3 regions of the Micromonospora parva genome follow, and region 3 is predicted to be linked to each of the others. Evidence: riboswitches for the same ligand, from Rfam matches in the RefSeq annotation. Region 3 holds a riboswitch; each other region holds the start of a gene.
What was found. A riboswitch is a leader RNA that binds a small molecule or an ion and turns the genes downstream of it on or off. The one in region 3 is predicted to bind cyclic di-AMP.

Region 1 (4,894 bases), on a different contig from region 3:
GGCGAGGTCGGCGGCGCGGGTCAGCTCGTCGGGTGACCAGACGGCCTTGATGCCCAACCCGACCACGGCGTCCACCGGCGTACCGGCGGCGCGGGCGGCCAGCGCGAGGCCGACCACCCCGCCCAGCGAATGTCCGAGCACGACGAGCCGGTCGCCGGGCGCCAGGCCGCGCGCTATCCGGTCGGCGAACCCCGCGAACGTGTACGACTGAAGCGGTGCCGCCCAGCCGTGGCCGGCGAGGTCCGGTGCCAGCCACCGCCCCGCCCAGCGCTGCTCCAGCAGCGGCGCCCACGGCAACCAGACGTCCCCGGTCGTGCCCATCCCGTGCAGGAGCAGCAGGACCCGCCCGCGACCGGCTTGACCACCCGATTCATCCACCACGGCCGCAGTCTCCCACGGTTCACGGCCTGGTACGAGAGCCGTCATCCACGCCGCCCCCACCAAAGAATGATCCACTGTAGAGTTCCGGGCCGGACGGACAGAGCCACCTGTCGATTCCGTCCCGAGGGGAGCCACTGTGTACAGGATGTACGGGTCGGCGCTGGTCGCGGCACTGGCAGCCGTCACGCTCGGCGTACCGCACCGGGCGTCCGCGACGCCATCGGACGTGGCCGCACCGAACGGCGCAGCGGTCACGGCGGCCGACCGGGTGCTGCGGGTCTACAACAACAACATCGAGAACCTGGTGGTGAACAACTCCGACGGGAGCTGCACCCGGATCTCCGGACCGGACCACCTGACCTCGATCCTGGTCGACGACGCCGGTCGCACGGGCACCAGCGGCGTGGTGGCGCCCGACATCCTGATCGTGCAGCAGGTGCGCGGCACCGGCCAGGCCGAGGCGTACGCCGACCAGCTGTCGGCGAAGTTCGGCTACCCGGCGGGCAGCTACGGGGCGATCGTGGCGTGGGACGACCCGGAGCCGTGGGGCAGCACGCACAAGTGCAGCTCGCAGTCGCTCGGCGACCTGAAGAAGAAGCAGACCAACGCCATCATCTGGAACAAGCGCACGCTCAACCTCGCCAGTGGCGACATCTCGAAGTACTGGAGCGCGGGCTGGCTCAAGCCGGGCACGGCGTACGCGAACGGCGCCGGGTGCACGCTGTACAAGCCGCCGAACAGTGACCCGGACAGCACCGACTACTACAAGTGGAAGCGGACCAGCGCGATCGCGGCGCGCTTCACCATCAAGGCGACCGGCACCAGCGTGTTCGCCGCGACGATGCACCTGCCGCAGGAGAACCGGCAGAACGCCTGCGCCGGTGACGGCGACCGGGGCATCGCCAACAGCGGCATCCACCTCGGTGCGGACGCGACCACGCTGCTGAACGCGTCGACGATCCGCGTGGTGGGCATCGACGCGAACCGCACCGGCATCGCCCCCGGCACGCTCAGCGGCTACGGCATGACCGGGTACGGGTCGGCGGCCACCAACGGTTCCAGCAAGATCGACTACTTGTTCGTCAGGGGCAGTGTGCAGTCGTCCGCCGTCGACCACACCGTGGTCGGGACGAAGTCGAACCACAAGGCGTTGTACGGCTTCATCACCTACTGACCGCACCGCCGAAGACGCCGCGGGCGCCGGCCCCTTGTGGGGGACGACGCCCGCGGTCCTCGGCGTGCCCGGGTCAGGCGGAGTAGCCCCGGCTGGTGATCCAGTTGGCCAGGTCGATGGTGGTGATCCAGTACGACGGGTCGGCCGGGTTCGCCGAGTCGGCGATCCGCACGGTGCGACCGTTGTCCTTGTAGCCCACGACGGCGATGTAGTGCCCGCCGCCGTAGGAGTGCCAGCCGCCGTCGGTGTCGGTGGCGTCCCCGACGACGTTGGCCACCACGCCCCGGCCGTCGGTGATGGCCTTCACCACGTCGGCCTGGAGGCGGTCCATCTGCGCCGGGCTGGGCGCGCTGGGGAACATCCGGGTCCGGTACGGGGAGCCCTTCACCTCGGCGTTGAGCACCCGGGTGGTGTCCTCGGCCGAGTTGGTGCCCATCTCGGTGGTGCCCAGCTCGGCGCCGAGCTCCTCCTGGGTGCGGTCGATGCCGGCGGCGCTGAGCGCGTTGCGGGTGGCCGCCGGGCCGCAGTTGTAGTAGGTGTTCTGCGCCTCGTAGTCGTAGTCGAGCACCTTGGTCGCGGGCGGCTTCGGCGGCGTCGGCTTACGGGTGAGGTCGGGGTTGCTCTTGGCCTTCGCGGCGGGGGACGCGGCGCTGGTGGCCGGCGCGGCGGTGGTCGGCGCGGCGCTGGCCGAGGGGGACGCGTCCCGAACGTCGCCACGGGAGGCGGCGACGTCGCTGCGCATCTCGGCGACGGTGGTCGCGGTGCGCTGGTCGGCCGGGGCGTCGTCGGCGGTGGTGAGCAGGGCACCGCCGGTGGTGGCGATGGCGAGAGCCGCGGCGGAGGCGACAACGATCTGGTACGGGCGCTCGGTGGCGAGGCGGCGGAGCTGACGCTGCAGGGTGTGCTTCACGGGGTCCTCCACGGATCGGGGGGAGAGCGGCACACCGGGGCCGGACCGGTATCCGGGCAGGCGCCAGCGCGCGGACCGTGGTCCGCGGATGGTGAACCGCTCAGGGGAACGCCCGGCGTGGCCGGGCGGGGAAGGCGATGACCCGGGGGGTCAGCTCACCGTCACTGGACGAATGAGCGGGTGCATCGCCGCGCCGTGGAGGCGAGGGAACAACCGAGGGGTGGAAAGGTGCTGCACGAGGATGGGACTCCTTCCGACACCGCCTACCGGGTTAGCTGACGGATTCGGGCGGGAAGATCGCCCTACCGCGGGCCGTGGCTCGCGGATTCACCCCGGACTTACTGATGGGTCCCCGGTTCGTTGATCACGATTAAGCGGGTCGATGCGGCGTCGCGTCTTGCGATCGGTTACCGCATCGGACAGGACGACAGTACTGGCGGCTCCGCGCCCTGCCAAGCCGGGCTCACCTGCGTAAACCTCAATCGGCGAGGCAATTTCTGCGCGTATTGCCGATGATGTGACTCGATGGGACAACCGGTTACGGGCGCGCCTACGGGCGACAACCGGACAGGCGACGAAGAACGCGACCATAATCGCGGGAACAATGGCGCGGCTCGTGCCGGACGTCCGATTTCACAATTGCGTGACCGGCCTCACATCACAGATCGGGCTCAACCCGCCCGGGCCGGTCGCCACCGTGCCACGACGGCCGGGCGCAACGCCCCCGCCACCGTCCGGCGGGCGGCCACCGGGTGTGGGCGCAGCCGGGCCGCCGCCGCGTACGCCTCCTCGGCGAGGGTACGAGCCGACTCGGCGGCCAGCTCCGCGTCACGCCAGGCGGCCCGCTCACGGTCGGCGGCCGCCTGGTAGTCGGCCAGCCGCGCATCCCGGACCACCCGGCTGATCAACACCTCCTGCTCGACGGGGTGGCGTCGGGGATCCCAGCCGTGCCGGTGCCCGAACACGTCACCGAGCTGCACCATGCTCAGGTCACCCCGCCAGTACGCCGCCATCGCCGCCCGGTGCAGATAGCGCTCCCGGGCCGCGTACTCGGCGGGGGTGTGCGGGGTCCGTGGGGTGGGCAGCGCCCCGGCGCCCGCGAAGCGACGCGCGGCGGTGTCCGCCGCGTCGTACCCGGTCCAGGCCCGCTCCATCTGCTCCTGGGCGCTCAGCCAGGCGGCACGTCTCCGCCTGGCTGTCGTCGCCGCGCCGGCCGCGGCGACGGCCACCTCCTCGGCGTAGCGGCGCAGGTCGGCAGCCTCGGCGGCGGCCACCTCCCGGGCGGTGGGCGCTGCCGGGAGCGGGTCGTCGGCGGGCCGGTCCCGTTCGGGGCGGGCGGCCAGCACGGTGAGCAGGCCCAGGGTCAGCAGGACCAGGGTCGACCAGATGGCGGCGGCTCGCGGCACCTCGGTCACGAACTGGTAGAAGACGGCGGTCTCCATGGTCGGCACCTCGGGGAGAGAGCAGTGCGATGGGGCCACACCGGCCGGCGGGCCACGGCGGGCCACCGGTCGGCGGGTGGGAAGCGGGTGGGGCGACAGGCGCGGCGGCGGGACGATCGTCCCGGTGGCTCAGCGCCGGGGTGGGGCCCGGCAGGCCCGACCGCTCGCACTGTCGACGAGGGGCAGCCGGTCGGACTCCGCCGCGCGGACCGGAAGCACGCCGGTCGCGGTGACGCAGTGCTCCTCGGGGAGCGCCCCGGGCGAGTCGACGGCCCAGGCGGGAACGGCCTCCTCGACGGCGTCCGGTGGGATCGCCGCTGCCGGGCGCGCCGCAGCGTGCGCCCCGACGTGCCGACCGGAGGCCGCCAGCGGCCCGGCGGCGACGGAGGCCGACACCACGCTCGACGGTGGCACCGGGCTGGGCGTCGACGCGGCGGCCGTGGCCGGGCCTGCGCCGAGCGCCAGGGCCGCGACGACGGCGAGGCTGGTCAGCACCCGCGTCGCCCAGCGCGCCACCCACCACAGCGGACAGGTGAACGCGACCGGAAGCACGTCCCCACGCTACCGTCACGCCGAGGCGGGCGCACCGACCACGGGCGTGTCGGATCGCGCCGCGCCGACCCGTTTGACCAGGGTGGACGCTGTCAGCGCCGGTCGGCGTACGGTGATCGGCCGTTGGCCAAACCGACCTCGTCGGCGGCCCCCGCGGCCCCGCCCTCGGCGTCGCCGTCACCGGCGGTCGGGGCACCGGCCGCGCGTTGCCGGGGGACGGGCGCCGGCCGGGCCGGACGGCGCGGTGCGAGCCGGCGCATCATCGGGGTCTCGACGAAGCGGTGCAGCAGCCCGGCGAGGATCAGGTTCGCCACCAGGAAGCCGAGCACCACGGCGGGCCCACGCCAGCCCGCGAAGCCGGTCCCCCAGTCCCCGCTCCAGCGCAGCACGCTCGTCATCACCAGCACGTGCACCAGATAGAAGGCGAACGAGACC
Region 2 (4,894 bases), on a different contig from region 3:
GCTGGACGCGCTGATCGTCACCCAGACCAAGCAGCAGAACGATCTGTCGGCCAAGAAGAAGCAGATCGACGCCGAGATCAAGCAGCTCGAGGCGTCGATGCCGAAGACCACCGTCAAGACCGCGGCCTGCCCGACCATCAACGGGGTGGTCAGCGAGGCGGCCCGTACCGCTATCAAGACCGCCTGCGGGAAGGTCGGCAAGCCGTACGTCTGGGGTGCCACCGGCCCGAACTCGTTCGACTGTTCGGGGCTGACCCAGTACGCCTACAAGGCGGCGGGGATCTACCTCACCCACCACACCGGTGACCAGTGGAACGAGGGCAAGGCCATCGCGCGGGCCGACGCCCGCCCCGGTGACCTGGTGTTCTTCTTCTCCGGCCTGAGTCATGTCGGGCTGTATCTGGGCAACAACCAGATGGTGCACGCGCCCCGCGCCGGCAAACCGGTGCAGGTGTCCAGCATCACCACCATGCCCATCGCCGGTTTCCGCAGACCCGGCTGATCCACCTGACGCGACACGACGGCCCCCGGTCACCGACCGGGGGCCGTCGTGGTTGTCAGCGGGGCGCGCCCACCGGGGACGGCAACAGCTGCACGTCGGCGAGGTCGACGTACATGATCCGGTGGCCGAACTGGATCTGCGCGTAGCGGTTCTTGCCGCGGATCACCGTCCAGTCACCGGGCGAGGAGCCGTCGAACGTGCTGGCCCGGTAGTACTCGCCGGCCAGCACCGCGCCGACGGCGTACCGCTGCCCGGCGGCCAGGGTGTACTGCAACGGCGAGATCGTCTGGTACGGCACCCCCTCCGGGTACGCCGCCTGCTCCGGGTACGCCCGTCCGTACACCGGGATGGTGGCCCGTCCGGGTTTCGGGGTGGCCACGACGCCGACGGTCCAGCTGGCGGTCGGCGCGGACGGCGGGTTGTGGAACCAGGCCCGCTGCCCGAGGTACCAGATCGCCGTCCAGTCGCCCTGCCGGCCGGCCAGCGCGTACGTCTGCCCGGCGGAGGCCCGGGCCCCGTGGTCGGACACGGCCATCGTGTTCGGGGTGCCGTCCGGGCGGAGCGCGACGTCGTTGACCAGCGGCGCGTCCGCGGACGGTGCGCTCCGGAGCACCACCGCCGAGGAGCCGCGCGGTGCGCACGGCACGCCGGCGGTGACGCAACCGGTGAACGCCGGCTGGTTGGTGGCGTAGTCGGGGTCGATGCGGACCAGCCCGGTGGCCGGGGTGCCGGTGTCCAGTCGGGGTGCGTGCAGCAGGTCGAAGTAGTGCGTCCAGTCCCAGTACGGCCCCGGATCCCAGTGCATTCCCCGCACCGTGGAGGCGACGGTGCCGGGCACGTTGTCGTGGCCGATGATGTGCTGGCGGTCCAGTGGGATGCCCAGCCGCAGCGCCAGGTGCCGGACCAGCTTCGCCGAGGTCCGGTACATCGCCTCGGTGTACCAGGTCCCCTGCGCCGCGAAGCCTTCGTGTTCCAGCCCGATCGACTTCGCGTTGACGTACCAGTTGCCGGCGTGCCAACCGACGTCCTTGGTCTTCACGTGCTGGGCGATGTGCCCGTCCACCGAGCGCAGCGAGTAGTGCCAGCTGACGTAGGTCGGATCCTGGACGAGTTGCAGGGTCGTCGCCCAACTCGCCTCGGTGTCGTGGATGACGATGTATTCGATCTTCTGCCGGGCGGGCCGGTCGGAGAGGTCGTGGTTGCCGTAGTCCCCGTCGCCGAATGCCTCGTAGGGTGCCGGGATCCACTCGCACGAGATGGTGCGGGGGCACTCCACCCCGTCCGGGCGGGCCAGCCGGCGCAGACCCAGCCGGTCCAACCAGGAACGCTCGGGCCGTACCGTGCGGGCCGGCAGGGTGATCCGCTGGCCGTCGTCGGTCACCCGGGACTGGCCCGCGCCGATGGTGGTGAAGACCTCGTCGGCGAAGGCCGCGGCGGCGTCGGCGCTGTCCGCGCCGGAGTAGCGGGCCACCGCGCCGTACCAGGCGGCCGGGTCGGTGTCGGCGCCGACCGGGGCGTCCAGCTCCCGTTGGTACGCGCTGAGCAGCGCCGCCCCACCCCGGATGTTGAGGCCCGCGTCGGTGCGCAGTGCCTCGGGGGCGACGCCGGTCAGCGTGGCGGCGGCGTCCACGGTCTGCAACGCGGCGGTGGACGGCGCGGGGGCCTCGACCGGTCGGGGCGCGGGCACCCGGGCGGGACGCGAGTCGTCGCCGCGCGGGTCCTCGGCACCGGCGTCGTGGTGACCGCGCCCGGGTAGGGCGGCCACGTGCCGGGCGTCGGTCAGGTGCATCGGGCCGTAGCCGCCACTGGTGCTCGGTGTGCCGGCGTTGGTGTCCCAGCGGGACTCCAGGTAGGAGACGGCGAGCAGCACGACTGTCGGCACCCCGTACTCGGTGGCCGCGGCGGCGTACTGCTGCTGACGGTCGGTGGTGGACGCGGCGGCGGCCGGGCCGACGGAGAGTGGCACCGTGGTGGCGGCGGCGACCACGGCGGCGGCGAGCAGTGCGCGCCAGCCCGTCGACAGGGTTGGATGGTGCATCGAACCCCCTAGATTCTCGCGGAGTGAGGTCAGGTCACCATCGCGCCGTCCGGGAGGTCAGGTCAATACCTTTCCATCTATCGAAGCGTGGGGAAAGAATTCTTCACACACGGTCGGTGACCTCGTCCAATCGGTACGGAGTGTCACGGCCGTGCGGGTTGCGGATCGGTAACAAGCGTCTCTACTCTGGTCATTCGTCGGGCCGACAGCAGCTCCGCCCAGCCCGGGCGGTAACGGACCGACACCGCCGAGTCGTTTCCGAGCGAACCGGGGACCCAGGTCCCTCGGGGTGAATCCGCAGCCACTGCGGTAGGGCGCCGACTTCCCGCCCGAACCCGTCAGCTAACCCGGTAGGCGGTCAGGAAGAAGGAGTACGGAACCCCGGTGGCACTCCATGCCCCGCGGCCGTCGTCCGAGCGGTCGGCATCAGCCGGCCCGACGTCGATCGTGCCGCGCCCACGCTGGTCCCGCTTCACCACCGCACTCGCCGCCCTGGCCGGCGTCGCCGTCGTCCTGACCGGCAGTGCCACGGCGGCCCACGCCGACCCGTCGGTCGCCGAGATCGAGCGCCAGATCGACGCCGACTGGAACAAGCTCGAACCGATCATCGAACGGCACAACGCCACCCGCGCCGACCTCGCCGCGAAGCGCAAGCAGGCCGACGCGCTGGCCGCCCGGATCACCCCGCTGGAGCGCCAGGTCGACGCCGCGATGGACAAGGTCAGCGCCCTGGCCGTACGCGCCTACAAGGGTGAGAACGTGTTGACCGTCAACGCGGTGCTGGGCAGCCGGTCGCCCAGCGAGGTGGTCGGCCAGCTCGAGATGCTCGACCGCTTCGCGCACAACCAGCAGAAGGACGTACGCGAGGTCGCCGACCTGCGCGACCAGCTGGCCGCGCAGAAGGCGCCGCTGGACGAGATGGTGGCCCAGCTGACCCGCACCGAAGCTCAGCTGGCGGCGAAGAAGAAGCAGATCAACGAAGAGATCGACCGCCTGCAGAAGCTGCGCCTCAAGGTGTACGGCAACGGTGGCGGTGGCCCACTGCGCCCGGCGCCCTGCCCGGGCAGCTACCCCGGCGGCGGCGCGGGCACCGCTGTCAAGTTCGCGTGCGCCCAGATCGGCAAGCCCTACGTCTGGGGTGCCGAGGGTCCGAACTCGTACGACTGCTCCGGGCTGATGCTGGCCGCCTGGGCGAAGGCCGGTGTGTCGCTGCCACACAACGCCGCCGCGCAGAGCCGCGTCACGAAGAACGTCAGCAGGGGCGACCTGCGCCCCGGAGACCTGGTCTTCTACTACAGCGACATCCACCACGTCGGCATGTACGTCGGCGGCGGCTGGGTGGTGCACGCCTCGCAGGCCGGTCAACCGGTCAAGATGAAGAAGGTCGACGACGGCCCGATCCACAGCTACGGCCGCCCGGGCTGACCCCGGGTGACGAGAGGGCCCGCCGCGATCCGTCGCGGCGGGCCCTCGTCGTCGTGGTTCAGCGGGTGGGCCAGGTGCGCCAGTGCTGCCAGGCGCGGCTTGGCGTCGGCCCCCGCTGGCCCTGGTAGCGCGAGCCGTAGACCACCGAGCCGTACGGGTGCTCGGCCGGCGAGGAGAGCCGGAAGATGCAGAGCTGCCCGATCTTCATGCCGGGCCACAGGGTGATCGGCAGGTTCGCCACGTTCGAGAGTTCCAGCGTCACGTGACCGGAGAAGCCCGGGTCGATGAAGCCGGCGGTGGAATGGGTGAGCAGCCCGAGCCGGCCCAGGGAGCTCTTGCCCTCCAGTCGGCCGGCGAGCTGGTCACCCAGCGAGATGACCTCCAGCGTCGAGGCGAGCACGAACTCCCCGGGGTGCAGCACGAAGGGCTCACCGTCGGGGACCTCGACCGCCGAGGTCAGGTCGTCCTGCTGCATGGCGGGATCGATGTGGGTGTAGAGGTGGTTGTTGAAGACCCGGAACAGCCGGTCGAGTCGGACGTCGATGCTGGACGGTTGGACCAGGGTGGGCTCGAACGGCTCCAGGCCCAGCGTGCCGGCCTTGATCTCGGAGACCAGGTCGCGGTCGGAGAGCAGCATCGGACCACCATAGCCGCGTTGCCGAAAGTGCCCGGATTCGGTGCCGGTGACCAGCGCGTCGAGGTCGCTGCTCGTACATTTGTTCGATAGAATGCCCACATGGCTTCCTGGTCCGAATTCGCCGCCGACGAGCCCCGACTCGCCGACGGGATCCGCGTTCTCCTCCAGCAGTACGGGCCGGGCTTCGGCTATCTGGCCACGGTCCGCGCCGACGGCGGGCCCCGCGTCCATCCGGTCTCCCCGGTCATCACCGCCGAGGGGCTGTTCTGCTTCATCATCGACTCGCCCAAGC
Region 3 (4,894 bases):
GCGGCGCTCTGGGCGCAGGCCCGTGAGCTGAGCAGCGGCCGGCTGCCGGAGCAACCGGCCTTCGAGGCCGAGATCGCCGAGCGGTCGGAGTTCCGGGAGTTCCTCAAGGCGTGGTGGCCCCGACTGCACCCCCGGCACGTACTCGGTTGGCTGGCGCAGCCGGACCGGCTGCGCCGGTACGCCGCGGGAATCCTCTCCTCGGCGGAGATCCGGCTGCTCACCGCCGCGTACCGGAACCTGGACTCGGCCGGGCTGACCATCGCCGACGTGGCGTTGCTGGACGAGTTGGACGCGCTGCTCGGTAAGCCCGCGCAGCCGGCCAAGGCGCGACGCGATCCGTTCCAGCTCGCCGGTGGTGTCCGCGAGCTGAGCACCCTCGGCGAACGGCAGCGGGCGGCCCGCGCGGCGGCCCGGGAGCGGCCGGAGGACTACCGGGACTACGCGCACGTGGTGGTGGACGAGGCGCAGGACGTCTCGCCGATGCAGTGGCGGATGGTCGGTCGCCGTGGCCGGCTGGCCTCCTGGACGGTGGTGGGCGACCCTGCGCAGACCGCGTGGACCGGCGACCCGGAGGAGCTGACCCGAGCCCGGGACCAGGCGCTGGGCCGGCGTAAGCGACACGAGTTCACGCTGACCACGAACTACCGCAACTCGTCGGAGATCTTCGCGGTGGCGGCGGCGGAGATCCGCCGGCTCTATCCCGACCTGCCGCTGCCGACCGCCGTCCGCTCCACCGGGGTCGAACCGGTCGAGCTGGTGGTGCCGGCCGCCGGGTTGGAGACCGCGACCGTCGAGGCCGCCGCCGGCCTGCTGGCCGAGGTGGAGGGCACGGTCGGGGTGATCACGCCGGTCCCCCGCCGTGACGAGGTCGCCGGTTGGCTCGGCGCGCTCGGCGCGCCCAGGTTGCAGGTGGTGACCAGCCTGGAGGCCAAGGGCATGGAGTACGACGCGGTGGTGCTGGTCGCCCCGAGCGAGATCCGGGCGGATCCGGGCGCCGGGGTACGCACCCTGTACGTGGCGCTCTCCCGGGCCACCCAGCGGCTCACCACCATCGACCCGACCGGCTGACCTGCGCGGACCGCCGCCAGCGCGAGGCATCACCCGTACACTTGCACACATAGCGATGTGAGCATACATTTGACCGGGTCCCGGCCGGCGGCGGAAGGTGAATCTCGTGGGCGCAGGTCATGACCACCACCATGGGTCCGTCGCCAATGCCGCACACCAGCACCGGGGTCGACTCTGGGCGGCGTTCGGGCTGCTCGCCACCCTGATGGTGGTCGAGGCGGTGACCGCCCTGCACACCGGCTCACTCGCCCTGCTCTCCGACGCCGGGCACATGTTCACCGACGTGCTCGGCATCGGGATGGCGCTCGCCGCGATCACGGCGACCCGGCGGGCCACCAACGACCCGCAGCGCACCTTCGGGCTCTACCGGCTCGAGGTGCTCGCCGCGCTGGCCAACGCCGTCCTGCTCTCCGGCGTGGCGATCTACGTGGTGATCGAGGCGATCCGTCGGTTCGGCGACCCGCACCAGGTCATCGCCGGCCCGATGCTCGCGGTGGCCGTGCTCGGTCTGCTCGCGAACATCGCCGCCTTCGCCCTGCTGCGCGCCGGGGCCCGGGAGAGCATCAACCTCCAGGGCGCCTACCTGGAGGTGCTCGGTGACCTGCTCGGCTCGGTCGGCGTCATCGGGGCGGCGCTGCTCATCACCGTCACCGACTGGTGGTGGGCGGACCCCCTGGTCGCGGTCGCCATCGGCGTGTTCATCCTGCCGCGCACCTGGCGGCTGGCCCGCGCCGCTATCCGCATCCTGGTGCAGGCCGCCCCTGAGCACCTCCAGGTGACCGCCGTGCACGACCGGCTGGCCGCGGTGCCCGGCGTCGTCGAGGTGCACGACCTGCACGTCTGGACGCTCACCTCGGGCATGGAGGTGGCCTCCGCACACCTGACCATGGCGCCTGGGGCGGAGGTCGGCGCGGTGCTCACCGCGGCGCGTACGGCCCTGCACGACGACTTCCGCATCGAACACGCGACGTTGCAGATCGAGCCGGGCGCCGCCTCCGGCGCGTGTGGCTCCATCGAGTGGTGACGATCTTTTCGGAGCATTGCTCACTTTTAAGGTAATTTTCCGTGGTGACGCACGCACCGTCCGTCACATTGGCTGCAGCGGCCCCACCGGCACCGGTAGGCTCGGTCCCGGCCTCCACCAGGCGGCGCCTCCCGGCGCCGGTGGCGGTCGCCGCCTAATCGCCCAACCGGGCGAACCGGGGAACCATGTTCCTGGGGTGCATCCGCGTCAGCGGTAGGGATCTTCCGTCCCGAACCCGTCAGCTAACCCGGTCGGCGGCTGACGGAAGGACATGCGCAGTGGCACCAGCACGACCACCCGCCGCCCGACTGGCGGCCCTGATCGTCGCGATGTTCGCCCTCGGCGTCGCGCTTCCGGCCGGCACCGCCTCGGCCGCTCCCCCGACCGGCCTGCGGGCCGCCGCACCCGACTCCGACGAGGAGGGCGGCACCCCGGCGTTGCGCGCCCAACTCGAGGCGGCCAGCAAGGGCTACCTGGACGCCAAACGAGCCCTGGACACCTCGGTACAACGGCAGAAGCAGCTCACCACCCAGCTGAAGACCATCGAGGTCGAGATCGACCAGCGCAACGGCAAGGTCGGCGAGATCGCCGAGGTGGCGTACCGGACCGGACGACTCGGCGCGATGTCGGCGCTGCTCAACAGCAGCACCCCGGAAGGCTTCATGGACCGGGCAGCCGCCCTGGACGCGGTGGCCGCCAACGAGGACCGGGTGCTGCGCGACCTGCTGAAGAGCAAGGACCAGGCCACCCGCACCCGGGTCGCACTGGACGGCGAGATCATTGAACAGCGCAAGCAGGTCGCGGTGATGGCCAAGCGCAAGGAACAGGCCGAACGGGCCCTGACCGTGGCCACCACACCCAAGACACAGAGCACCGCCGACACCGGCTCCAACCGGGGCACCTCCACCGCCAACGCGACGGCCGCGCCGCGCAACTCCGACGGCTCCTGGCCTTCCGAGTCGTGCAGCGTGAACGACCCCACGCCGGCCAGCGGCTGCATCACCCCCCGTACCCTGCACGCGCTCAACCAGGCCAAGGCGGCGGGCTTCACCCGGTACGTCTCGTGCCACCGCCCCAGCGGCTCCGGTGAGCACCCGAAGGGCCGGGCCTGCGACTTCGCCGCACAGAAGGGCGGCTTCGGCGGAGCCGCGACCGGCGGCGACAAGACCTACGGCAACAACCTGGCCGCGTACTTCATCCGCAACGCGGACCGGCTCGCCGTGCTCTACGTGATCTGGTACAAGCAGATCTGGCTGCCCAGCAGCGGATGGAAGTCGTACAGCGGGGCGCACGGGACCCCGTCCACCGACCACACCAACCACGTACACCTGTCGGTCTACTGACCCACGCGTGGAGATGCCTGTGAGTCATCGTGATGACTCACAGGCATCACCCGCGTCCGGGGCCGGCTACGTCGCCGGGCGTACCCCTGATGTCGTCGCTCGGCGGACGACCCGGCCAGGGCCGGCGGGCAGCATCGCGGTATGCCTCGGATCCGACCCACCACCCGCAAGGCGCTGCTCACCCTGCACCTCGTCACCTCGCTCGGCTGGCTCGGCACCGACCTGGTGCTGCTCACCCTCGGCATCGCCGTGCAGCGGGGCGCCGACCCGGCGGTGGTCTACCCGGTCACGGCCCTGATCGGCACGGTGCTGTTCGCGCCGCTGAGCGTCCTGGTCTGGCTGATCGGAGTGGCCAGTTCGCTGCTCACCCCGTGGGGCCTGCTGCGGCACCGCTGGGTGCTGGTCAAGCTCGTGCTCACCACCGTGATGGTCGGGCTGGTGCTGTTCCTGCTCACCCCGAACCTGCGCCACGCCGGAGCGGTCGGCGCCGCCCTGCCCGCCCGGGATCGCGCCGACCTGGTCATCGCGCCGGCCGTGTCGACCAGCCTGATGATCATCGCGACGGTGCTCTCCACCTACAAGCCGTGGGGCCGCCGACGCACCGCCGCAGCCACCGTCGCCGGCCGCGGCCGCGCCACCGCACGGTCCTAACGACCCCCGCCCACCCATGACGCTCGTGGCCGGCGTCCACCCATGATCGCGCGTGGCCGGCGCCCACCCGTGATCGCGCTCGAACCAGGATGTAGTGGCCTCGATGCGACAGGAGGCCACTACATCCTGGATTGAGCACGATCATGAAGCGGGGTGGCGGGCCGGGGCGGGGCGGAGGGTCAGGCCGGGGGCGGTGGGGGTTCGCCGGTGCGGTCGAGGGCTGCGCCCAGCCGGGTGGCGAGGGCGAGGTGGGCGGCTCGGGCCTGGCGGAACGCGTACCGGAACAGCGGCGTCGGCGCCGTCAGGGTGATCTCCACGTCGATGCGGACCAGGCCGTCGGGCTCGGCGCGCAGTCGGGTGTGGTTGCGCACCGTGGTCGCCGGCCACTGGCGGGCCACCATGACGATCTCGTCGGTCTCGCTGATCAGCACGTCCGCGTGGTACGTGGTCCGGAAGCGCAGCGGGCCGGCCACCAACCGGTCGTTGATCGTGTAGCTGGCCCGCGCCCCGGGCCGGGGCGGCACCCGGCGGACCTGGACGATCAGCGGATGCAGCTCGCCCTGCCGGGTCAGGTCGCTGAGCAGCGCCGCGGCCTCGGCTGGTGAACTCCGGGCCTGGACGGTGTAGCTGAAGGTATCGCTGCTGAGCACACCGTCTCCCGCCGCCGTTGGTCGCCCGATCGTCCCGTACCGATGTCCGGCTGGCAACGCCCGATCGCACCCGACGCCGCGCCGGGCCGGGCCGATGCGGCGAGCCGCCACCATCTGCCCCATTAAGCTCAGTTAGTGCGAAATCTTCCGAAGATGCC

Region 1: another riboswitch for cyclic di-AMP. It lies ahead of AB0C03_RS22095 (C39 family peptidase); the one in region 3 lies ahead of AB0C03_RS13160 (coiled-coil domain-containing protein).
Region 2: another riboswitch for cyclic di-AMP. It lies ahead of AB0C03_RS15615 (C40 family peptidase); the one in region 3 lies ahead of AB0C03_RS13160 (coiled-coil domain-containing protein).

What each region holds. Positions count from the first base shown of each region.
Region 1 covers NZ_JBEZFX010000008.1:364,020-368,913, forward strand. Annotated here, with positions in the region: gene AB0C03_RS22085 (alpha/beta fold hydrolase) at 1-381, opposite strand, end outside; gene AB0C03_RS22090 (hypothetical protein) at 518-1,555, shown strand; gene AB0C03_RS22095 (C39 family peptidase) at 1,629-2,477, opposite strand; cyclic di-AMP (ydaO/yuaA leader) riboswitch at 2,711-2,852, opposite strand; gene AB0C03_RS22100 (hypothetical protein) at 3,137-3,907, opposite strand; gene AB0C03_RS22105 (hypothetical protein) at 4,037-4,459, opposite strand; gene AB0C03_RS22110 (acyltransferase family protein) at 4,552-4,894, opposite strand, start outside.
Region 2 covers NZ_JBEZFX010000005.1:384,726-389,619, reverse strand. Annotated here, with positions in the region: gene AB0C03_RS15625 (C40 family peptidase) at 1-502, shown strand, start outside; gene AB0C03_RS15620 (N-acetylmuramoyl-L-alanine amidase) at 558-2,540, opposite strand; cyclic di-AMP (ydaO/yuaA leader) riboswitch at 2,776-2,911, shown strand; gene AB0C03_RS15615 (C40 family peptidase) at 2,925-3,965, shown strand; gene dcd (dCTP deaminase) at 4,024-4,602, opposite strand; gene AB0C03_RS15605 (pyridoxamine 5'-phosphate oxidase family protein) at 4,702-4,894, shown strand, end outside.
Region 3 covers NZ_JBEZFX010000004.1:409,025-413,918, forward strand. Annotated here, with positions in the region: gene AB0C03_RS13150 (HelD family protein) at 1-1,068, shown strand, start outside; gene AB0C03_RS13155 (cation diffusion facilitator family transporter) at 1,175-2,092, shown strand; cyclic di-AMP (ydaO/yuaA leader) riboswitch at 2,234-2,365, shown strand; gene AB0C03_RS13160 (coiled-coil domain-containing protein) at 2,371-3,435, shown strand; gene AB0C03_RS13165 (hypothetical protein) at 3,577-4,086, shown strand; gene AB0C03_RS13170 (SRPBCC family protein) at 4,266-4,736, opposite strand.